Regions from separate parts of the Planococcus alkaliphilus genome, predicted to be linked through region 1. Evidence: predicted binding sites of a transcription regulator. Region 1 holds the regulator's gene; the other holds the start of a gene.
The links. Region 1 encodes NrdR, which represses ribonucleotide reductase genes. Its sites were predicted from a motif close to AACACNATATATNGTGTT; they were not measured.
Positions count from the first base shown of each region.

Region 2: a site for NrdR is predicted at 4,509-4,526, ahead of AC2EXB_RS09365 (vitamin B12-dependent ribonucleotide reductase). Genes of this name have one in related genera too.

Region 1 covers NZ_CM168060.1:1,398,075-1,410,100, reverse strand. The annotation lists gene AC2EXB_RS07320 (M42 family metallopeptidase) at 1-24, opposite strand, end outside; gene AC2EXB_RS07315 (dUTP diphosphatase) at 96-581, opposite strand; gene AC2EXB_RS07310 (sigma-w pathway protein ysdB) at 672-1,052, shown strand; gene AC2EXB_RS07305 (DUF1294 domain-containing protein) at 1,054-1,326, opposite strand; gene rplT (50S ribosomal protein L20) at 1,612-1,971, opposite strand; gene rpmI (50S ribosomal protein L35) at 2,152-2,352, opposite strand; gene infC (translation initiation factor IF-3) at 2,381-2,887, opposite strand; gene AC2EXB_RS07285 (hypothetical protein) at 2,878-3,135, opposite strand; gene thrS (threonine--tRNA ligase) at 3,167-5,095, opposite strand; T-box leader at 5,199-5,435, opposite strand; gene dnaI (primosomal protein DnaI) at 5,494-6,429, opposite strand; gene AC2EXB_RS07270 (replication initiation and membrane attachment family protein) at 6,430-7,791, opposite strand; gene nrdR (transcriptional regulator NrdR) at 7,803-8,279, opposite strand; gene speD (adenosylmethionine decarboxylase) at 8,394-8,777, opposite strand; gene AC2EXB_RS07255 (glyceraldehyde-3-phosphate dehydrogenase) at 9,094-10,113, opposite strand; gene coaE (dephospho-CoA kinase) at 10,285-10,890, opposite strand; gene mutM (bifunctional DNA-formamidopyrimidine glycosylase/DNA-(apurinic or apyrimidinic site) lyase) at 10,901-11,770, opposite strand; gene polA (DNA polymerase I) at 11,785-12,026, opposite strand, start outside.
Region 2 covers NZ_CM168060.1:1,738,808-1,750,833, forward strand. The annotation lists gene gcvPA (aminomethyl-transferring glycine dehydrogenase subunit GcvPA) at 1-200, shown strand, start outside; gene gcvPB (aminomethyl-transferring glycine dehydrogenase subunit GcvPB) at 193-1,656, shown strand; gene AC2EXB_RS09350 (AAA family ATPase) at 1,715-2,986, opposite strand; gene AC2EXB_RS09355 (rhodanese-like domain-containing protein) at 3,064-3,447, opposite strand; gene AC2EXB_RS09360 (lipoate--protein ligase family protein) at 3,525-4,382, shown strand; gene AC2EXB_RS09365 (vitamin B12-dependent ribonucleotide reductase) at 4,560-7,118, shown strand; gene aroQ (type II 3-dehydroquinate dehydratase) at 7,358-7,789, shown strand; gene AC2EXB_RS09375 (M24 family metallopeptidase) at 7,796-8,863, shown strand; gene efp (elongation factor P) at 8,881-9,441, shown strand; gene accB (acetyl-CoA carboxylase biotin carboxyl carrier protein) at 9,671-10,180, shown strand; gene accC (acetyl-CoA carboxylase biotin carboxylase subunit) at 10,195-11,544, shown strand; gene AC2EXB_RS09395 (Asp23/Gls24 family envelope stress response protein) at 11,562-11,957, shown strand.

The DNA of each region.
Region 1 (12,026 bases):
TACGGTTTCATCCATTTTAGCCATTATTTCGACCTCCTAAATAATTTGTACTTGTTTATTATAATAGATGAGCTTTCATTTATCAAAAAATTCGTTTAATACCCTTCTCTCTGCCGGCGGTAATTCTTTTCGTTTTTTGCAAAATATGCTTCTAACACATCCTCGTAGCTAAAGCCGAGTGCTGAAGCAATCCCGCCATACCAGCTCCAAACTTCCTGATACGCCGACACCGAATGGTTGTCCATGAACTTCAGAATTTTTTCTTGCGTACCCAAAAAAAGCTCTGTTAAATCTTTGTGGTTCACGGCACTTGGCCAAGTTTCCAACATATTCAGGTTCTTTTCGATGCCAAGGGATAAAAGGAAATGGATGGAATCCACATATTCTTCCAATAGCACTTCTTGAGCTGAAGGCCCTTTTGTGCTCCAGAACTTAAAACAGCGCGTTTCATTTGCCAGCTCCGCCAATTCGATCAAGAGCGCCAACCCTTTTTTGCGGAATACATCTTCTTCGATTCCGTGGTTAGACTGGATAAAACGGTCCAACTCTTCCTGCATTTCGAATAATTGATGCAAGTTCATAAAAACCCTCCTTTTTTCAATAAAATCTTGAAACCAAAGTACTTTTCGTCCGTATTATATAATAGAACCTATAGAGATGGGGGATTTCTCATGGCTTTTTTTATACGCCTCATTGTCATCGTACTTATCATTTATTTATTTTATCGATTGATCCGCTATGTAGTAGACCCAAAACGGAAGTTAGACGCTGCCATTGAAGCGAACACGTATTACTTCTACGATGATGTAAAAAATGTCCGCAAGAATTTTTTCATCACGCTTAGAGGCGCGGTGTTTGAAGGCGAAAAATATTTAGGGACGACCGAAGATGCTTTTGAAGTCGTTTCCATTTTCGTATGGGCTGAAAACCCCGACATGCTGCAGGGCTTTACGAAAGAAGACTTTTACTTCCTGGAAAAAGAAATTCAGATGAATTACCCTGCTGCCAAGATCAATTGGAAAAACCCGATCGAACAGCTGATGAAACAGTGAATCAAACGAAATTTAGGTAGCTCCAAATTAATGCGGCTGCATCAATCACAGCCAGCATCAGGAAGCCTACGCGGAAATTGGTATGTTTTGTTTTATGGCGGAACATCATCATGCCGATATAGGCGCCGATGCCGCCGCCAAGAATGGCGACTGACCATAAATTTTTCTCAGGTATCCGCTGGCCGCGCCGCTGTGCCTGCGATTTATCCACTTTCATCATGATGAGTGCAAGCAGTGACAGCACAGTGAAATACCCGGCTATTATCAAGAACAAAAGAATCCCTCCATGAAAAAAAGACTGACGAAATTCGTCAGTCTTTTTTATTGTCTAGCTGCAGCGCCTAGCTCCTCGGGATCTTAAGTCAGTCCACTCCGGAAATCAGGATTTCCTATGTGTTCTGCCTTAAGCCTGTCGGAGCTGTACAGGCGCTTTCGCTTTTCTTGTCTAGCTGCAATGGCCAGATTCTCGGGTCATAAGCCGGCTCGGCTGTGCGGCATAAACGCCGCTTCGCCAAACCGTCTTATGCCTATCGAATCTTAACGGCCATTTTCGCTTTTCTTATTTAGCTACTGCTTTTTTTGCAGCATCTACTAATGCTGTGAAAGCAGCTGCATCAGATACAGCGATTTCAGCTAGCATTTTGCGGTTGATGTCGATTCCAGCAACTTTAAGACCGTGCATTAGACGGCTGTATGAAATGTCGTTCATACGAGCTGCTGCGTTGATGCGCGTGATCCATAGTTTACGGAAATCACGTTTTTTATTGCGACGGTCACGGTAAGCATAGTTACCTGACTTCATTACCTGCTGGTTTGCTACTTTGAAAAGGATGTGCTTTGCACCATAATAACCTTTTGCTAATTTAATGACCTTTTTACGACGCTGGCGCGTCACTGTTCCACCTTTTACGCGTGGCATATCACATTACCTCCTGCTTGAATATATAAAATTCGATTTTTTGTTCGTGTGTTGGTCTTGTCCAGACTCCAACGGCCAGCTCCTCGGTCTTAAGCTGTCCTTCCTGTGCGGCAAAGAACGCCGCTTCGGAAGATCATCTTAAGTCTGCCGGAGCTGAACGGCCGTTTACGCTTTTCAATATTACTTCATGTTATAGATAAGAGATTTGATGCGTTTCAAGTCGCCTGCAGAAACAAGTTTCCCTTTACGTAGGTGACGTTTTTGCTTAGTCGATTTGTTTGCAAATAAGTGGCTTGTGTGTGAACGGTTGCGTTTTACTTTACCAGTTCCAGTTTTCTTGAAACGTTTCATCGCACCGCGGTGGCTTTTCATTTTCGGCATTTCGAATTCCTCCTAAACAATTGATCTGTTATTCTTTTTCGTTAACTGGCGCAAGCATCAAGAACATGCTGCGGCCATCCATTTTAGGGCGCTGTTCAACCGTCGCAACTTCCTTGCATGCTTCTGCGAAGCGTTCAAGGACGCGCTGTCCGATTTCTTTGTGCGTGATCGCACGGCCTTTAAAGCGGATTGAAGCTTTGACTTTGTCCCCTTTTTCAAGGAACTTAATCGCATTGCGAAGTTTCGTGTTAAAATCGTGTTCGTCGATTGAAGGGCTCAAACGCACTTCTTTCACTACGATCACTTTTTGATTTTTACGAATTTCACGGTCTTTCTTTTGCTGTTCGAACTTGAATTTACCATGGTCCATGATACGTGCGACCGGCGGCTTAGCTTGAGGAGCCACTAGTACAAGATCCAAGTTGACACGTGCAGCAATTTCAAGTGCTTCGTTACGTGTTTTAATACCGAGTTGCTCACCGTTCTGATCAATAACCCGTAACTCACGTGCACGAATACCTTCATTTACATTGATGTCTTTGCTAATATTAATCCACCTCCGGATAGTGTCGCGAATAGCTTAACATGTGTAACCGACCATGTCGGCTTACAGGTCCGATCCAAAACAAAAGCGGATGGGCCTCGTTCGGCCCACCCGCAATTTATGACAGCACGCCGCAGCGTGATAAAGTCAAAATCGTGTCTACCTGCCAACAACTGGTCGATCAGGTGAGAAGCGGGTGCTCCTGCTTGCACATATAAGTATTCTATAACCTTATTCATAATACCATGCACCTAAGGGCATGTCAACCCTTTAGCGAAGTTCGCCTTGAATCATTTTCAAGAAATCGTCAAACGGCATGCTTTCGGATTTCTGTTCTCCGTATTTACGGACGTTGACCGAACCGTTTTCAACTTCCTGGTCTCCAAGAACCAGCATATACGGAACTTTCTGCATCTGCGCTTCGCGGATTTTGTAGCCAAGCTTCTCATCGCGTTCGTCGATATCGACGCGCAATCGATGAGATTGCAATTTCTCTTGGACGTTTTTCGCGTAGTCGCTGTGTGCATCGAGCGATACCGGAATCACTTCCACTTGAACTGGAGCCAGCCAAGTCGGGAATGCCCCTTTGTATTCTTCGATCAAGAAAGCAACAAAACGTTCCATAGTCGAAACAACGCCGCGGTGGATGACGACTGGACGGTGCTGTTTGCCGTCTTCTCCGATATAAGTCAGGTCGAAACGCTCAGGAAGCAAGAAATCCAGCTGGACAGTTGAAAGTGTTTCTTCTTTGCCTAGAGCTGTTTTGACTTGGACATCGAGTTTCGGTCCGTAGAATGCCGCTTCGCCTTCTACTTCCACGTAATCCAATCCAAGATCGTCCATTGCTTCTTTCAGCATGGATTGTGCACGTTCCCACATTGCATCGTCGTCAAAGTATTTCTCTTTGTCTGCCGGGTCGCGGTAGGAAACGCGGAAAGAATAATCTTTAAGATCAAAGTCTTTATACACATCGATCACTAAGTTGACCACGCGTTTAAATTCTTCTTTGATTTGGTCCGGGCGTACGAAAATGTGTGCGTCGTTCAATGTCATGCCGCGAACACGCTGCAGTCCAGACAATGCACCAGACATTTCGTAGCGGTGCATCAAACCTAGTTCTGCGATGCGGATCGGCAGCTGGCGATATGAATGGATGCCTTGTTTGAAGATCATCATATGGTGCGGGCAGTTCATCGGACGAAGAACCAATTCCTCGTTGTCCATCTGCATGACCGGGAACATATCTTCCTGGTAATGATCCCAGTGGCCGCTTGTTTTATAAAGGTCCACGCTTCCCATAACCGGAGTATACACATGGTCATATCCTAGGCTTTCTTCTTTATCAACGATATAGCGTTCGATGATGCGGCGGATAGTCGCGCCTTTTGGCAGCCACATCGGCAAGCCTTGGCCCACTTTTTGGGAGTTCATGAATAGATTCAATTCTTTCCCGATTTTGCGGTGGTCGCGTTCTTTCGCTTCTTCAAGCATTTCAAGATGCGCTTTTAAATCCTCTTTTTTGAAGAAAGCAGTGCCGTAGATGCGCTGCAGCATTTTATTGTCACTGTCGCCTCTCCAGTATGCACCCGCCACGCTCAGCAATTTGAATTCTTTTAATTTGCCAGTTGATGGCACGTGGATTCCACGGCAAAGGTCGAAAAATTCGCCTTGCTCATAGATCGATACTTGCTCGTCTTCTGGAATCGCTTCTAAAAGTTCCAATTTATATGGATCTTCGATCGCTGCAAACCGTTTTTGAGCTTCTGCACGCGAAACGTCGTGGCGAACGATTTCAATATTTTCGTTGATGATCTTCTTCATTTCTTTTTCGATGGCAGGCAAGTCTTCTGCTGAAATCGATTCTGCTGTATCGATGTCGTAGTAGAAGCCGTTTTCAATGACCGGGCCGACTCCAAGTTTCGCATCTTTGTAAATGCGTTTGATCGCTTGTGCCAATAGATGAGCAGATGAATGGCGAAGGATTTCCAACGCTTCATCTGATTCCGGCGTAATGATTGCAATGCTGCCGTCTTCTGCAATCGGTGATTTCAAATCAACCAAATGCTCGCCTACTTTACCGGCAAGTGCTTTCTTGCGAAGGCCTGGGCTGATCGACTGGGCAATCTCTTCAGTTGTTGTGCCTTTCGGAAACTCCTTTACTGCACCGTCTGGGAATGTTAATTGAATCATGTCTGACATTCTGCTCTCTCCTTTTTTTATGTTCTAGGCCGAACATCTAGCCTTAGTTCTCGGCTTCCAAGATGTCTGCCCTAAATGAAACCAATAAAAAAAAGCCTCATCCCAAAGGGACGAAGCTTAAGTTCGTGGTTCCACCCTTCTTCTATCTTGAACGGACGAATCCAATTCAAAATGAAGCTCTGCATCGGCTAACGGGCCGGTACCGTCAATTGCTACTGAAAGATTTCACAATTGCTGCTCAAAGGTGGTAAGTGTGTTTGCCGTACTAAGAAGCTTTCAGCCGGGGCTTCTCTCTCTATAAGCCGTACAAATCCACTCTTGTCCTTGTCAACGCATTATATTGTATCGATTGTTTTTACTATACGACGAAAACTTTAAAAAGACAACACCTTGTGTGATTAAATTCGTCGGTTTTGCCCGTCCAACATAACCGGAGCCGTCAAGGCACGGATGCGTTCCATTACGCGCGCCGCTTTTAAATCTTCTTTTTCGCCGCGCTGTGAATACGTCAAATGATGCTGAAGTTCCGAATAACTGAAATTCGATGTCATGAAAGTCGGCAGCTTTTCAGCCATCCGGTAATGGAGAATCGTTCCGAGCACTTCATCGCGCGTCCAGCTCGACATCGCTTCTGCTCCGATATCATCCAACATCAAGACATCCGCTTTTTTGACATAATCCACTTTTTCCTGCAAGGTTTGGTCGCCGATTGCCTGTTTCATTTCACGCATGAATTCAGGGACGAATACCAAAACCGATTTAATGTTCTTTTCGGCCAACGCATTTGCTACAGCACTAAGCAAATAAGATTTGCCAATGCCGAACTTGCCGTAAAGGTATAAGCCTTTTTCCGGCATCTCCCCTGGACCCTTAGTGGCGTCCAGGAACGAATCGACGGCATTAAACGCTTCTAAGCGGCTCGCATCCAATTCAAAACCGGACAACGTCGCTTCCATGACTTCTTTCGGCATATACATGCTGTGGATCAATGACGACGCCCGGCGTTTGTTGTCGTGCTCGTTTTTCAGGCGGCACGGAGTATACGAAATTCCGATATTGCTGCGTTCAAGAACCAAATTCGGTTCAAACCCTTTTAAGTGGTTGATGCAGGCACCAAGGCTCGGGCATTTATTGCAGTCATGGGATTGGTCGATGTATTCATAGAGTTTCCCCATCCCCCTGTCGACAATGTTTTTATCAATTTCCGAAGAATGTTCATCTAAAAAATGCTGAACGCCTGGATGCTCCAGTACTTCCTGCCGCATCGCATTATAGCGTTCGGAAAAAGCAGGGGCATTCACGACACGTTTTAAGGTCTCCCGGATCGGTTCCATTTAATCACCCTTACCTTTCTTCATCGCATATTTCGCTAATAATTTTTGTTTTGCCGCTTCGAGGTCTTCCGTGTTGTCCGCCTCTTTCGCTGGCTGAACATCGTCTTTCTTATAAAACCATTCCGGCAGTTTCTCTTCCCTCACCGGTTTCCGGCTGGAAGAAGAACTTCTCGTTTTTGCTGTCGGAGATCCTTCCGATTTCCATTTTAAATACTGTTCGTGCTCGATCCGCGCAAGATCCATCGCTTCCTTCGCCGTTTTGACGTTCTTACGAAGCCAATGGGATGCGAGTTTTTCAACATAAGCCTTTGTCAACTTCATATCCGTCCGCAGCAAGACATACTGCAGGAGGACATTGACGACAGCAGGCTCCATGCCGTGCTGGATAACCAGTTGATTCGCTAGCTGGACATCTGCCGGCAACGGCTCCTTCCCATTCGCAATGTCTCTTAACACTTCAACCGGAGAAGCCGATTCGAGGTAATCGATCAATTCATCTTCTTTTGTTTTCGGCGCTTCCTTTTTCGGCGTTTCTTTTTTCTTCACTTGAACCAATTGAGGGGCTGTCGTGGCTACGGTCAATTTATAATAATCAGCTGCCGCTTTCTTTAAACTCTCAAGCGTCAATTTGTAATCATCGTCAATTGCGAGCAAAATGACTTTCTGCATTTCGAGGGGACCCCAGCTATACAGGAACGCGAGTTTTGCGATGAGTTCCCGGATGCTCGCCGTCAGCACTTTATGCGGCACCAACTGTTCAGACAAACCTTGGCGCAATAATGAAAAATCAAATTCCCCTTCAGCTTCATAAGAGCCCTTTTTGCGTTCCTGCAAATTATCGGTTTGGGACGGATAGCCCGCTTTCGCATGGACCGGCTGGAAAATATCCGTAAATGTCCGGGATACTTCCGCATAGCCTTCCAGGATTTCACGATGGACCACAAAACGGTCTCTTACTTTCCGGTACGTCGTTTCCCCCACTTTGCTAAAAAGGAACATCGACAGCAGCGGATCCGCAAAAAAACTTTTCGGATCGAGCGGCGGACAAAGCTCATAGACAAACGAACGGTTTTCTTGGTCTTTGCGGTACGTTTTCAATAAGCCGATCGCTTCCAATTGGATCCGCGATTCGAAAATCCGGGAAATGGAGACGCCAAGCGTATTCATTAACATATAATGCGTCGCTTCATCTGTGCCTTCTTCCCCTTCCGCCCAAAGCGTCAAGTAAAAAGCGATGGCTTCTGCACCGACAAGCGGCTGATAGAGAAGCGTCAACAGCTGGCGGTCGTAGTTCGAAAAAGGATATGGCATAACAATTCGGAAAGAATCTGCAGGCTGGAGTTCCTTATACAAAGCTGTCATGATTCACCGCCTTACTCGGACTTCTTATCATCCGGACTCTTTTTCAATAAATCCTTCAATTCATCGATAAATACAGTAATGTCTTTAAACTGGCGGTAGACTGATGCAAATCGAACATAAGCGACTTCATCGATGCCAGCTAAACGGTCCATGACCAACTCACCGACTTCTTCAGATTTTACTTCGGCATTCCCTTGGCGCCGAAGATCTTTTTCAATATCGAATACAACGCTTTCAAGAACCTCGAGCGGCACAGGGCGTTTTTCACAAGCACGGATCAAGCCTCGCAAAACTTTCTCGCGGCTAAATTCTTCACGGGACCCGTCTTTTTTCACCACAATCAACGGCATCTCTTCCACTTTTTCGAACGTCGTATAACGATAGCCGCAAGCTTCACATTCCCTGCGCCTTCTTATGGACTTCATATCATCAACTGGGCGCGAATCAACTACGCGTGTACCATTGTGCTGGCAAGCCGGACATTTCATTTCGACATCTCCCTAAACTTTCTATCTGTTTTTTCTAGTATAACAAAATTTCTTTGGGAAAATAGAAAAAGCAGAGGAATTTATCCCCTGCTTGATGTTTTTCAAAATAATGGATTATACAGTTACTGAAACTTTTGTTTCTCCAGTACCAACTGGACCCATGCCGCGTGGCAATTCGGTAACTTCACTCGCTTGTGAGTTAAGCGCCTTAGCGATATACTCCGCTGCAATAGTCGGATCAAGATCGCCGCAAGTATAAACATCTACACTTGCATAACCGTGTTCCGGAAAACTGTGGATTGTCAAATGCGATTCAGAAATGATTACAACTCCGCTTACACCTTGAGGTGCAAATTTGTGAAAAGCTACTTCTCTAATTTCCGCTCCGGATTTCAGTGCTGCATCAACAAAAGTTTGTTCGATATAATCCATATCGTTTAATTTGTCAAAATCACACTGCCAAAGTTCTGCAATTACGTGACGTCCCATTGTTTCCATGGTTCGTTTCCCCCTTTGATATCATTTTGTTTTCGTGCTCAAAATATTCAAAGTTGACTACCACGGGGGAAAGTTAGTCCAAAGAGGTCCTAACCCTTTAAGCAGTCATGTGAATAAAACACATGCTCCCTGAATGCCTTCATCAAGTTTCCTGAAAACATAGAAGCTGGTAGTTAATTTTTCAACTACGAATGTTAGTATAAGGTGTATCTGTGCTAAATGCAATAAATTTAACGCAAGTTTTTTTCTGTGATTCCAAGACTGGCTAAAGACAAAGAAATACCGCGTTCCTCAAGCAGAAACGCGGCATTTGCAATTAAGCTTCAGCGAAGACCAATGCATCCGCCACTTTTTTTGTTAAGTCGATGACGCGGGCTGAATAGCCCCATTCATTATCGTACCAAGCCAAAACCTTCACTTTTCGTTTGCCGATGACCATTGTGGAAAGGCCATCAATCACAGCAGATTTCGGGTTCGTGTTGAAATCCACGGATACTAATGGTTCCATCGTCAAAGCCAAAATCCCTTCCAAACCTTCTTCTGAAGCTTTGATAAAGGCTTCGTTCACTTCGTCCACCGTCACATCACGCTCTAAATCTACGACTAAATCCACGAGCGAAACGTTTGGAGTCGGCACACGAAGCGCCATTCCATGAAGTTTCCCTTCAAGTTCCGGCAACACCAATGACAGCGCTTTCGCAGCGCCCGTAGAAGTAGGGATGATCGACTGGCTGCACGCACGCGCTCGTCTCAAATCCTTATGCGGATTGTCTAAATTTTTCTGGTCATTCGTAAAAGAATGGACGGTAGTCATTAGGCCATTTTCGATGCCAAAAGCATCGTTCAGTACTTTTGCGACAGGCGCAAGGCAATTGGTTGTGCAACTCGCATTGGAGATGATGCTATGCTCGTCGACGTTGAATTTGTCTTCATTGACCCCCATCACGATGGTGATGTCTTCATCTTTTCCCGGTGCAGTCAATATGACTTTACGGGCTCCCGCATCTAAATGAAGTGCCGCTTTTTCACGGGAATTGAATTTTCCAGTTGCTTCGATTACGATGTCGATGTCCATTTCTTTCCACGGGAGATTTAAAGGATCTCTTTCGTTAACGAGTTGAACTCGTTTGCCGTTAACGATTAATGCGTCTTCCTCGGAAGAGACGTCACCCGCGAAGGTGCCGTGATTTGTGTCATACTTAATGAGATGCGCGAGAGTTTCAGCAGGGTAACCAGCGTTTACAGCACTGATTTTAATGTCATCCATCAAAATTGCCTGTCTGAAAACCATGCGGCCAATACGGCCAAATCCGTTAATCGCAATAGAAATTGTCATTTTATGAGACCCCCATTTAAATAAGTCATACTGTTAATTTTTAATTTCTTATATAGTATAACACATTTGCTGTTTTATGGAACCTTTAAATCTATCCCAATAAAAAAAGCCGGGCAACAGGTGCCCGGCTTAGATCTTTCACGCTTTACGCAAAACCAATCTGTTTCCGCACTACTCTCCCGACAGTTCCTCACGCCATTTGTCTAAGATGCGGTTCAGCTGCCATTTTGTTTCATCGAAGGTGCCGTTATTATAAATTACGGCATCGGCCCCTTCTTCTTTCACTGACATCGGCAACTGAGAAGCGATGCGTGCACGCGCTTCTTTTTCGCTCAACTCATTTCGTTCCATTAAGCGGTTCAGCTGGTTTTCTTCTGTGACACTGACGACCAGAATCTTATCAACGAAATGCTGGAGCCTGCTTTCAAACAGCAAAGGGATGTCCATGATGATGGTTTCATGCCCTTGCTCCAGGAGTTCACTGCGCTGCCGAAGCATTTCTTGCCGGATAGCTGGATGGATGACATCGTTCAAACTTTTGCGGCTAGCCGGGTCGTTGAAAATCAATTCACCGACTTTAGCCCGGTCCATAGTCCCATCTTCTTTGATCACACCTTCTCCGAATAAAGCAGCGATCTTCACCAAGGTCTCTTGCCCTGGCTCCACCACTAAGCGCGCCACTTGATCGGCATCAATAATAGGATACCCTAATTCTTCGAGCATTTTCGAGACGGTGCTTTTTCCACTCGCAATACTGCCAGTCAGTCCTATAATCATCTTCTTGCCCTCACTTTTGGCAGGTCGGACAGTAGACCGAAGTTCTTCCGCCAATTTGCAGAGATTTGGTCATACTGCCGCATTCCATGCATTGTTTTTTGCCGTACATGCCGAACCGGTTCTGCATATTGCCAGATTCCCCGTTGACATTGCGATAGTCGGAAATCGTGCTTCCACCTGCTTCGATGCTTTCAAGCAAAATCGCGACAATCGTTTGGAACAGCTCCACTTTACGCGTTCTGCTGATTCGCTTTGCTGCCCGATTGGGATGGATTTTCATTTTAAACAAGGCTTCAGTTGCGTATATATTGCCGCAGCCTGATATCACTTGTCCGTCCATGATCACTTCTTTGATCGGTTTGTTCTGGTATTTCGGACTTTCGGCCATTTGAAGAAAATGCGCCAATGCACTTTCTTCAAATGGTTCCGGAGCCATTAAAAGCAGCGGAGGAAAATCCGCTTCTTCCTTTAATACCCGCATTTCGCCAAAGCGGCGAATATCGGAGAAAGCCAGTAAATTGCCGTCGCTCAAGCTCAGCACCACATGGACGTGCTTGCGGAATTTCTCTTCGCCGATTGACAGCAGGCTATCCACATAAAACCATGCCCCAGACATGCCAAGGTGGTTGACCAGTAAAAATTCGCCTTCTTTTTTTAATGTGAAATAAATGTATTTGCTGCGCCGTTCTACACTGATGATCTGTGCGCCCAACAAACGGCTGATGAACATGTCGGTCTCCATCCGTTTGATGATCGCTTCCTTGCCGCTCGTCTTTGACACCCGAATCGTATCTGAAACAAAGACTTCTTCAATTTTCTTGCCGATTGCGGCAGGACGGATCTGGCGGACGACGCCTTCAACTTCTGGAAGTTCAGGCATTCATAAGCCTCCTGTTATTTTGTATCGTACCATGTATCGCCAAATGCAAAATCCACTTTCAATGGAACATTCAGCTCTACTGCATGTTCCATTACTTGTGGAACCAATCTTTTCAATTTCTCCAATTCTTCCGGCGGTGCTTCAAAAATCAGCTCATCGTGCACTTGCAGCAGCATACGCGTTTTCAGCCCTTCGCGCTCCAAGGCATCGGCCATATCAATCATCGCTTTTTTAATGATGTCAGCAGCACTGCCTT
Region 2 (12,026 bases), 340 kb from region 1:
TCAATGCACCGATCAAAGAATTGAATGCGGGCTTATTAGCAAAAGGAATTATTGGCGGATACGATCTTGGCCGCAGCTACGATGAATTGGATGGCCATATGCTCGTATGTGTTACGGAACAGCGGACAAAAGAAGAAATCGATGCATTTGTGCAGGAATTGACTGCGAAAGTGCAAGAAGTGGGGGCTACTCATGCATAAGGACAATCAACCGCTCATTTTTGAAATGACAAAAGAAGGCCGCATCGGCTATAGCCTGCCGGACTTAGACGTGCCGGAAATCGATCTTGCCGAGCTATTTCCGGAAGAATTAGTGCGCGATGAAGCAGCGGATCTTCCCGAAGTTTCCGAACTGGATATCATGCGCCATTACACTGCATTATCTAAACGCAATCACGGTGTGGACTCTGGATTCTATCCGCTTGGCTCATGCACCATGAAATACAACCCGAAAATCAATGAATCGGTTGCGCGGTTCCCTGGGTTCGCAAATATCCACCCATTGCAAGAGGAATCGACAGTCCAAGGTGCATTGGAATTATTGTTTGATCTTCAGGAACATTTAAAAGAAATTACCGGAATGGATGAAGTGACGCTTCAGCCTGCTGCAGGTGCACACGGCGAATGGACAGGCTTGATGATGATCCGGGCATACCACGAGTCAAGAGGCGATATGAAACGCACGAAAGTCATTGTTCCCGATTCAGCACACGGGACAAACCCCGCTTCTGCAACCGTTGCCGGATTTGAAACCGTAACGGTGAAATCGAATGAACACGGCCTCGTTGATTTGGAAGACCTGAAACGCGTAGTCGGTGAAGATACGGCTGCTTTGATGTTGACCAACCCGAACACGCTTGGTTTATTTGAAGAGCAGATTCTCGAAATGGCTGCCATCATCCATGAAGTCGGTGGGAAATTGTATTACGACGGCGCTAACTTGAACGCGGTTATGTCAAAAGCACGTCCAGGAGACATGGGCTTTGACGTTGTCCACTTGAACCTGCACAAGACCTTCACTGGCCCTCACGGCGGCGGTGGCCCGGGATCGGGTCCTGTCGGCGTGAAGAAAGACTTGATTCCGTACTTGCCAAAACCTGTGCTTGTTAAAACAGATCAAGGCTTGACGTTCGACTATAACCGTCCGGAATCCATCGGACGCGTGAAGCCGTTTTATGGCAACTTTGGCATCAACGTCCGGGCATATACGTATATCCGTTCAATGGGACCAGACGGCTTAAAAGCTGTAACGGAATATGCGGTCTTGAATGCCAACTACATGATGCGGAAATTGCAGCCGCATTTCGACTTGCCGTATGATCGTCATTGCAAACACGAATTCGTGTTGAGCGGCCGCCGCCAGAAGAAACTGGGCGTTCGTACATTGGATATGGCAAAACGCCTGCTCGATTTCGGCTACCATCCGCCAACGATCTACTTCCCGTTGAATGTGGAAGAAGGCATGATGATCGAACCGACTGAAACAGAATCCAAAGAAACCTTGGATGCTTTTATCGACGCGATGATCCAAATCGCGAGAGAAGTGGAAGAAAATCCGGAAATCGTCCAAGATGCACCGCATACGACGGTCATCAAACGTTTGGATGAAACACAAGCAGCCCGCAAGCCGGTGCTCCGCTACACTAAACCAGAATAGAATAAAAACAAAATGCAAAAAAAGCCCGATGGAATTTTTCCATCGGGCTTTTCACTGTTTAAAAACCGATTGTGGTATCTTGTTCAACCCAATCGTTCTGCTGGGTGCGCTTGTTTTGCTTTTGCAATTCTCGGATGCTGTTTTCATAGTTGGAATCGCCTTCGTAATGCCAGTTCAGCGCTGAAGACATATACAATTCATTCATCTGCGAAATGGAAAGCCCTTTGCTCAGTTCAGCCATATGCTCCAGCTGGGAATCGGTGAAAATCGATTTGACATCGAGTTTTTCCAAGTAGGATTTTCGCAATTCTTTATTTGGCGATGGAATTTCATACGCCCTGTCAAAGCGCCCTGCGCGGTTGATCAAGGCAGGATCGATTTTTTCCGGATAATTGGTCGTCCCGATGATAAACAAGCCCTCGCGTGATTGTGTGCCGTCTAAGGTGTTCAGGAAGACCGATCGGGTGAACTCCGGCATGGAATCGATATCTTCAATGACCATGATGGCGGGGGCTAAGCGGGATACAATGCCGAAAACTTCCTGAATCGTGTAGCTGTTCGTGTATTCTGTGATTTGCCAGTAGATGACGGGTGCATTGGTCGAGCCTGTAATGGACTTGACCAGCGTCGTTTTGCCGTTCCCAGGGGCGCCGTACAACAGGATGCCGCGTTTATAAGGAACGCCGTACTCTTTGAAGAATTGGCCGCCGTCTTTGAAAAATTCATCGATGGAGCGGAAAATATCCGTTTTCACTTTTTGTTCCAGCATAACGTCTGCGCGGGAAACGATCGCCATCTCTCCATAATTCCGGCGTTTCACGCCTTCTTCCGTATCGACAAGGAAAGTGATATTGTTCATCAGGGCTTGGCGCACCATTTCGTTGGCGTGTTCAAGAAATGAAAAGGCATCTTCTACGGACTTGGCAAAGCATTGAAATTCGGGCCAGCTGTTTTCAGAAGAGGTGAAAAAAGGTATCTGCGCAAGAGCGACATCATAGCCAGGAAAATAAATTAAGCGGTTTTCAAAAGTCTCCTGGATTTTAATATGGCCTTTATCATTTGCATCGGACACGTTAGTGATTTTGCCGAGAGGTTTGGCTTCATATATATAAGAGAGCGTATCGTAAGGCAGATGGCCATTTTCCATCATGTCGAGTAGGTGCGTGCTAAGCTGGATAACGGGCTCTGAGATATCGATCTGCTTCCATTGTCCATTCGAACGATCGTTTAGTATAGAAAAGATCTTTTCTGAAACAATGGAAAAAGCGGCGTAATAAGGCAGAACTTCCTGAACTTCAATCGTATTCGGAAATAGGATGGGTATTTTCATCTGTAGCCTCCTGTAGTTAAATGATGACGAGCTGATTAGTAGAAAAAAAGCCTTTCCGGGATGGAAAGGCTTTTTGATTAGGATTTAGACTTGATCTTACCGGTCCATTGCTTGAAACCGCCTTGCAATTGATACAATTGCGTATAACCTTGTTTTTTAAGGAATAACGCCACACGGCCACTGCGTGCGCCATTTTGGTCGTAAAGGTATACAGGTTTATCTGCGCGGATTTCTTTGTAGCGCTGGCGCAATTGGGATTGCGGCAAGTTGCGAGCCCCTAAGATATGGCCGCCTGCGAATTCTTTCGGTTCACGGACATCAATCAGCTGAGCTTTCCGATATCCCTCGATAAATTGCTCTTGAGTCAAAGTAGTGACAGCTTTCTTGATGCGGTAATAGGAAATAACCGCAAAGATAATGACGATCAATAATACGGCTAAAATAACATACAGAAAATCCATTGTCTTGCCCCTTTCTCTTCTACTTCTATTATAAAAGAAGGAGTGACTCTTATTCAATGGCAATGTTACACTTATTAATGGATTTAGGAGGCGATCTTGTGAAATATGGACGATGGTTTTTTATAAATTCAGGGTATTGCAGCCCTTCTTATAATATGGCGCTTGATGAAGCCTTATTGAATTGGCATAGTGAAGGATTGATACCGCCGGTTATCCGGTTCTATGGATGGCAGCCGGCCGCCTTGTCGATCGGCTATTTTCAAAAAGCGGAAACGGAAATTGACTTAGAGCGGGTGAAAGAGCTCGGCCTTGGATTTGTCAGGAGGCCGACAGGAGGCAGGGGTGTTCTGCATGAACATGAACTGACTTATAGCATCATCGTCAGCGAGGAGCATCCGGATATGCCTGAAAGTGTCACGGAAGCTTACCGGATTTTAAGCGGCGGATTGCTGGAAGGATTTAAAAATTTGGGCCTCGATGCTTATTTTTCAGTCCCGGATACCGCAGAAAAACTGGCAGACCTGAAAAAGCCGAAATCCGCGGTTTGTTTTGACGCACCGAGCTGGTATGAGATGGTCGTCGAAGGAAAGAAAGTGGCAGGCAGCGCTCAAACTCGCCAAAAAGGCGTGATTTTACAGCATGGCGCCATTTTAATCGATCTGGATGCTGAGAAGTTATTGTCTTTATTCCGCTTTTCAGACGCTGGAGCCAAGGAAAAAATGCGGCTCAAAATACCGGAAAAGGCCGTATCGATCAATTCCTTGCGCAGCTATCAAGCGACGATGGACGAGTGCATCGAAGCCTTTAAAGAGGGCTTTCGGTCATCTCTCGAAATCGAGTTGGAACCATACATATTGACTTCGGAACAAATGGAATATGTCAAGAGCTTAGAGAAAGAAAAATACGCATCTGATTCGTGGAATTTCAGAGCGTGAGGAGACTTTTGACTCATTTTCAAAATGGAAACCTTGCTGCATTCGGCTTTGCAGGTTTCTTAAGCTTTTAACTATAATTTTGTTATTTAAAAAAGTTTCAATATCTAGTATGATGGGAAATGTAATAATACTATATATAGTGTTTGACCCCATATAATATAAAGGAGGAATTGTCAAATGGTTTCCGTTGCACAATCCCAATATACACTTGATCCAAATTTATTAAACAAGGATATTCAGCTGTTTCCGCAAGTCCATGAAATTACGCCGGATATGAAAACAACTCATAAAGGGGTTTCCCGCCTGGTCATGATTGACCGCTATTCTTTTAAGGATACGGCTAAGGCAACGCTAAAAGCAGGCGATTTTGTGGTGCTTACTGTTAAGGAAGATCCGAAATTCCCTGCGCGCGGCCTCGGCTATATCGTTTCAGTCGACAAAGAGGCAAATACCGCCAAAGTGTGGATTGAGGAAGATTACCGGAGTGCTATCGACAAAGAAGACGAAATCACGAGCGGCATTGTCAATCGTTCATTGGATGTCATTGAAAAACCTTTAGAGGTTTACTATGAGCAAATCGCGAAACGCAATGCAACAGGGCTCGCATCTGTTGAACAAACAGCTGAAAAACGCCAGGAATGGTTTGAGAAATTCTACAAGCAATTAGTGGATTTAAAGTTCATTCCGGCAGGTCGCGTTCTTTACGGTGCAGGCGCTGATACGGATGTTACGTATTTCAACTGCTACGTGATGCCATTCGTAGCTGATTCGCGTGAAGGCATTTCTGACCACCGCAAACAAGTGATGGAAATCATGTCGAGAGGCGGAGGCGTCGGAACAAACGGTTCGACATTGCGTCCGCGCAATACGCTGGCGCGCGGAGTAAACGGCAAATCATCTGGGTCGGTTTCATGGCTCGACGATATTGCGAAATTGACGCATTTGGTGGAGCAAGGCGGATCTCGCCGCGGCGCACAAATGATCATGCTTGCTGACTGGCATCCGGATATTGCTGAGTTCATCATCTCGAAAATGCAGAATCCGCGCATCCTGCGCTATTTGATCGAAAATACGAATGACGAGACGATCAAGAAACTCGCTCACGAGAAACTGAAATTCAAACCGCTTACTCAACAGGAAGAAGCGATGTATCAAGGAATCTTGAATTACCGGGCAATTCCTGGAATGGGCGGATTCAATGAAAAAATCATGCGCGATGCGGAAACGAAGCTGCGTGACGGCGGTACTTACACGGTCCATAATGAAGAATTTTTGACAGGTGCAAATATTTCCGTAACATTGACGGACGATTTCATGAAGGCAGTCGAAGAAGACGCTGACTTTGAACTTCGCTTCCCGGCAGTGGAGTCTTATTCAAAAGAAGAAATGGCTGTTTACAACGAACAATGGCATGAAATCGGAGATGTCCGCGAATGGGAGCGCATGGGACACAAAGTCCGCACATACCGGACAATGAAAGCCCGCGACCTTTGGAATTTGATCAACGTCTGTGCCACTTACTCAGCAGAACCGGGCATTTTCTTTATCGATAATGCCAACGAAAAAACGAATGCCCGTGCTTACGGACAAAAAGTTGTGGCAACCAACCCGTGCGGCGAACAGCCGCTTGCCCCGTATTCAGTCTGCAACTTGGCAGCGGTAAACTTGGCGCAATTTGCGGATCCGAAAACAAAGCAAGTGGATTTTGAAGCACTGAAAGAAACCGTGCGCGTCGGTGTTCGCATGCAAGATAACGTAATCGATGCAACGCCGTATTTCCTCGAGGAAAACCGTGTCCAGGCTCTTGGCGAACGCCGCGTCGGACTAGGCGTCATGGGCCTTGCAGATTTACTGATCTATTGCGATAAGGAATACGGTTCCCCGGAAGGCAATGAACTGGTCGATGAAATTTTCAAGACGATTGCCATCGCAGCCTATGAACAATCAACTGAACTTGCAGCAGAACGCGGAAGCTTCCCGTTCCTAATCGGCAATACAGATGAAGAAACAGCAGCGCTTCGCAAAGCTTTCACTGAAACAGGCTTTATGCAAGGGATGCCGGAAACGGTCCGTGCGTCGATTCTCGAAAACGGAATCCGCAACTCTCATTTATTGACGGTTGCACCGACCGGATCGACCGGAACAATGGTAGGCGTTTCAACAGGACTAGAACCTTATTATTCCTTCACGTACTACCGCAGCGGCCGCCTCGGCAAGTTTATTGAAGTAAAAGCGGATATTGTCCGTGAATACTTGAAAAACAATCCGGATGCAGATGAAGAAAATCTTCCAAAAGCATTTGTTACGTCGATGGATCTAGCTCCGGAAGCGCATGCGGATGTCCAGTGCATCATCCAGCGCTGGATCGATTCATCCATCTCTAAAACCGTCAATGCACCACGCGGCTATACAGTCAAACAAGTGGAAGGCGTTTATGAGCGTCTTTACAAAGGCGGCGCTAAAGGCGGAACGGTGTATGTAGACGGAAGCCGTGATTCACAAGTCTTAACGCTGAAAGCGGAAGAAAACACATTTGAAGAAGACCATCAGGAAGATGTTAAAGGGAAGCGCCCTATCGTCCTTATTGATACCATTCAAGATTTGCGTTCAACAAACGTGACAATCGGTTCTGAAGTAGGCGACACTTGCCCTGTCTGCCGAAAAGGGACTGTTGAAGAAATGGGTGGCTGCAACACTTGCACAAACTGCAATGCGCAGCTGAAATGCGGATTGTAAGTTCGATTCATAATTTTCAAAAGCGGTGGCTCATGCCACCGCTTTTTTTATTTTGCCGGTTTTCGGTAAAAAGTAAAAAATAGAGCCAAAAGCATTTCTAAATTTAAATGTAATTAATTACATAAGGGTATAAAGAAAAAATCAAAAGACGAAACAAGAAAAATGAAAACGGGAAGAAGTTGCTCGAATGGAGGCTTGTGATAAAATAAAAAGGGTGAGGCAGGAGAGGAGTGCATGGAATGAAAGTTTTATGTTTGAACGGTCCGAACTTAAACCGCTTAGGCAAACGTGAAAAAGAAGCTTACGGGACATTTACACTGGCCGAGCTGGAAGCTGAATTAATGGAATTTTCCGCCCAAAACGGCATAGCTTTGGATTGCCGGCAATCGAACCATGAAGGGGCTCTAGTTGATTGGATCCACGAAGCGGCGGATGACGGGACAGAAGGAATCGTGTTAAACGCAGGGGCGTATACACACACAAGCGTTGCAATCCGGGATGCGATTACATCCATAGAAGTACCAGTAATCGAAGTACATATTTCAAATGTTTACAAACGGGAAGAATTCCGGCACCACTCCTACATTGCACCGGTAGCTGCCGGACAGATTGCAGGATTTGGAAAAGACGTATACAAACTTGGCTTGCAGGCTTTATTATTTCGAAACTAGAGGGGAATGGCGAAATTGAAATTACAAAAATTGCGCAATGAAATGGCAAAGCAAAACATCGAAGCATTATTGGTGACCAGTTCTTATAACTTACGGTACATAACAAACTTTACGGGATCTGCAGGATTGGCACTTGTGACGAAGGAACAGGCATTTTTCATCACAGATTTCCGCTATACGGAGCAAGCATCCGAACAAGTGACGGAATTTAAAGTCGTACAAGCGAAAACGAATCTACTCGAAGAAGCAGCTGAAAAAGCGAAAGAGCTTGGCATCGAATCATTGGCTTTTGAACAGGATTACGTGACTTATTCTTCTTATCTTCAATACCAGGAAAAAATGGGCTCGGCATTAAAGCCAGTCAGTGGCTTGATTGAAAAAATCCGCATGATCAAAACACCGGAAGAAGTCGAAATCTTAAAAGCGGCAGCAAAAATTGCAGATGATGCTTTTGAACATATTTGCGGTTTCATCAAGGCGGGGCAGACGGAACTCGAAATTTCAAATGAACTGGAATTCTTCATGCGCAAACAAGGCGCGACGTCTTCATCATTTGATACGATTGTTGCCTCAGGCCTTCGTTCTGCATTGCCGCACGGAGTTGCAACAGACAAAATCGTTGAACAAGGCGATATGATTACACTTGATTATGGAGCACTCTATAACGGATATATTTCAGATATCACCCGTACAGTTGCGGTAGGAGAACCTTCTGAAAAAATGAAGGAAATCTACCAAATCGTCTTGGATGCACAAGTGCTTGGCGTTGAAAAAATCGGTCCGGGGATGACTGGAATCGAAGCGGATGCAATCGCGCGTGACTACATTAAGTCCAAAGGCTATGGCGAGGCGTTTGGCCATTCTACGGGACACGGCATCGGGCTTGAAGTCCATGAAGGTCCTGGGTTATCATTTAAATCACAGACGGCGCTTGAGCCAGGCATGGCTGTAACAGTGGAACCGGGAATTTATCTTCCGGGAATTGGCGGAGTACGCATCGAAGATGATATACTAATTACCGAGTCAGGAAACGTACGATTAACTAACTCCACAAAAGAGCTACGCATTTTATAACAAACGGAGGAACTCAAATGATTTCAGTAAACGATTTTAAAACAGGTGTAACAATTGAAGTGGATGGCGGAATTTGGCGCGTTATGGAATTCCAGCACGTAAAACCTGGCAAAGGTGCAGCATTCGTCCGCTCGAAACTGCGTAATTTGCGTACAGGCAGCGTAACGGAAAAAACGTTCCGTGCCGGTGAAAAAGTGGCGAAAGCCCAGATTGATAACCGCAAAATGCAATATCTGTATGCAAATGGCGATGAGCATGCTTTCATGGATACAGAAACTTACGATCAAATCGAATTGAACGAAAAAAACATCGAGTATGAATTGAAGTTCTTGCAGGAAAATATGGAAGTTCAAGTCATCCAGTTCCAAGGGGAAGTCTTGGGCGTTGAATTGCCGAACACTGTCGTTTTGGAAGTTGCTGAAACGGATCCTGGCATCAAAGGCGACACAGCTAGCGGTGGATCAAAACCAGCTAAGCTTACTACTGGCTTGGTCGTACAAGTTCCATTTTTCATCAATGAAGGTGATCATTTGATCATTAACACAACAGACTCTTCATACGTATCACGCGCACAATAAGTTCGGAAAATGTGTGTCGACTCATGATGCAGCCCTAGCAAGGTCTTTAGTTCCATTTATGCATTAGGAATATTAAGCAATGGCGCAATGGAGCTATTCTTGCTAAAAAAATCCGGCCTCTTCCTATAGAGGCCTTTTTTTAAATGTCCATCAGGCTATTTCCAAACCATTCAAAAAAGTCTAAAATGGTAGAGTAGTTCATTACATACATAAAAGGGAGTTGGATACATTGAAAATTCAAGAAATCCGAGAAATCATTAAATTAGTGGATAATTCTTCAATTGATGAATTCACATATGAATCTGAAGGTACAAAAGTGAAGTTGAAGAAAAGCGGCAGTACAGTAAGTTCTTCAGCGCCTGCCCAAGTTTTGGCGCCTGCAGCTGAACCGGCGGCTCAAACAGCAACTGCACCAGTTTCAACTCCTGCACCAGCAGCAAAAGCGGAGGAATTGATTTCCGAGGAAACTCCTGAAGTTCCAGCAGCCCAAGAAGACAATATGCACAAAATCCTTTCTCCGATGGTTGGTACATTCTATAAGTCGCCGTCGCCGGAAGAAGAAGCATACGTCCAGCCAGGAACAAAAGTATCTGCTGATCAAGTCGTGTGCATCGTAGAAGCGATGAAATTATTCAATGAAATCGAAGCGGAAGTGGATGGGGAAATTGCTGAGATTCTTGTCAAAGACGGCCAGCTTGTCGAATACGGCCAACCTTTATTCCTCGTCAAAACGAAGTGAGGAGGGTTATGGCCATGAAAAAAGTTTTAATAGCAAACCGTGGTGAAATTGCCGTCCGGATTATTCGTGCTTGCAAAGAAATGGGCATTGAAACCGTAGCGGTCTATTCTGAAGCAGATAAAGAAGCTTTGCATGTGGAACTCGCCGATGAAGCTTATTGCATCGGTCCGAAACTTTCCAAAGACAGTTATTTGAACTTCTCAAACATCATGAGTGTCGCTAAACTGACGAATTGTGACGGCATTCATCCAGGATATGGCTTCCTTGCAGAAAATGAGAGTTTTGCTGAGCTTTGTGAAGCGTGCGACATCATGTTCATCGGCCCAACTTCCGATGCCATTTCTAAAATGGGAACAAAAGACGTTGCCCGTGAAACGATGAGAAAAGCCGGCGTGCCGGTCGTTCCTGGATCCACAGGCATTGTAGGGAGCGAAAAAGAAGGTTTGGAAATTGCTGAAGAACTTGGATTCCCGGTCATCATCAAAGCGACAGCAGGCGGAGGCGGCAAGGGCATCCGTGTGGCCCGCAATCGTGAAGACTTCATTACCGGACTTCGCATGACCCAAAAAGAGGCGGCAGCTGCTTTTGGCAATCCTGGCGTCTATATTGAAAAATTCATCGAAGATTTCCGCCACGTGGAAATTCAAGTGCTGGCCGATTCGCATGGAAATGCGATCCATCTTGGAGAGCGCGATTGTTCGATTCAGCGCCGTATGCAGAAATTGGTCGAAGAAGCACCATCACCGGCATTGACGCCTGAAATCCGTGCACAAATGGGCGATGCTGCAGTTAAAGCTGCTTTAGCTGTTCAATACCGTGGTGCAGGCACAGTCGAATTCATCTTTGACGCGGTCAACCAAAAGTTCTATTTCATGGAAATGAATACACGAATTCAAGTTGAGCATCCCGTCACTGAAATGATTACAGGAATTGATCTGATCCAGCAGCAACTAAAAGTGGCTTCTGGGGAAACATTGGCTTATAAGCAAGAAGACGTGAAATTTAAAGGATGGGCGATTGAATGCCGCATCAATGCGGAGAACCCGGCTAAAAACTTCATGCCATCAGCAGGCAAAGTCAATATGTACCTTCCGCCAGGCGGACTTGGAGTACGCATCGATTCAGCAATGTACCCTGGGTATAGCATCCCGCCGTACTATGATTCGATGGTCGCGAAATTGATCACATTTGCAGACACACGCGAAGAAGCGATTGCAAAAATGAAGCGTGCACTTGGCGAATTTGTAATCGAAGGCGTTCATACGACCATTCCGTTCCATTCGAAATTGATGGATCACGAAGTGTTTAAATCTGGAGACTTCAATACAAAATTCTTAGAGAAATATGATGTATTGGAATCCTAAAAGGAGGATACCAACCGATGGCTGAAAAAACTGCACCTTATGTACGCATGCAATCAAAAGGCGCTCAAGACCTAGGCAATATCGAAGTTGCTCCTGAAGTATTGGAGATTATTGCGAGCATTGCTGCAACAGACATTGAAGGAGTGGCCAGCATGCGCGGAAACTTTGCTTCTGATGTGGTTGAGCGTCTTGGAAAAAAAGTCCATGGCAAAGGCATTAAAACCGATTTATCAGAAGAAGGTTTGATGATTGACGTGTATTGTGTAGTCAATTACGGAGTTTCCATTCCGAAAACGGCATTGAAAATACAAGAACAAGTGCGCCAAACACTTGAAAATATGACATCTCTTCAAACTCAAGAAGTGAATGTACATATCACTGGAATTCAGTTCGATACTCCAGCAGGCGAATAATGTTAAGCTATACCTTTTCCGAAAATGAGGAAAAGGTATGGCTTTTTGTTTTGCTTATCACTGGCTGGA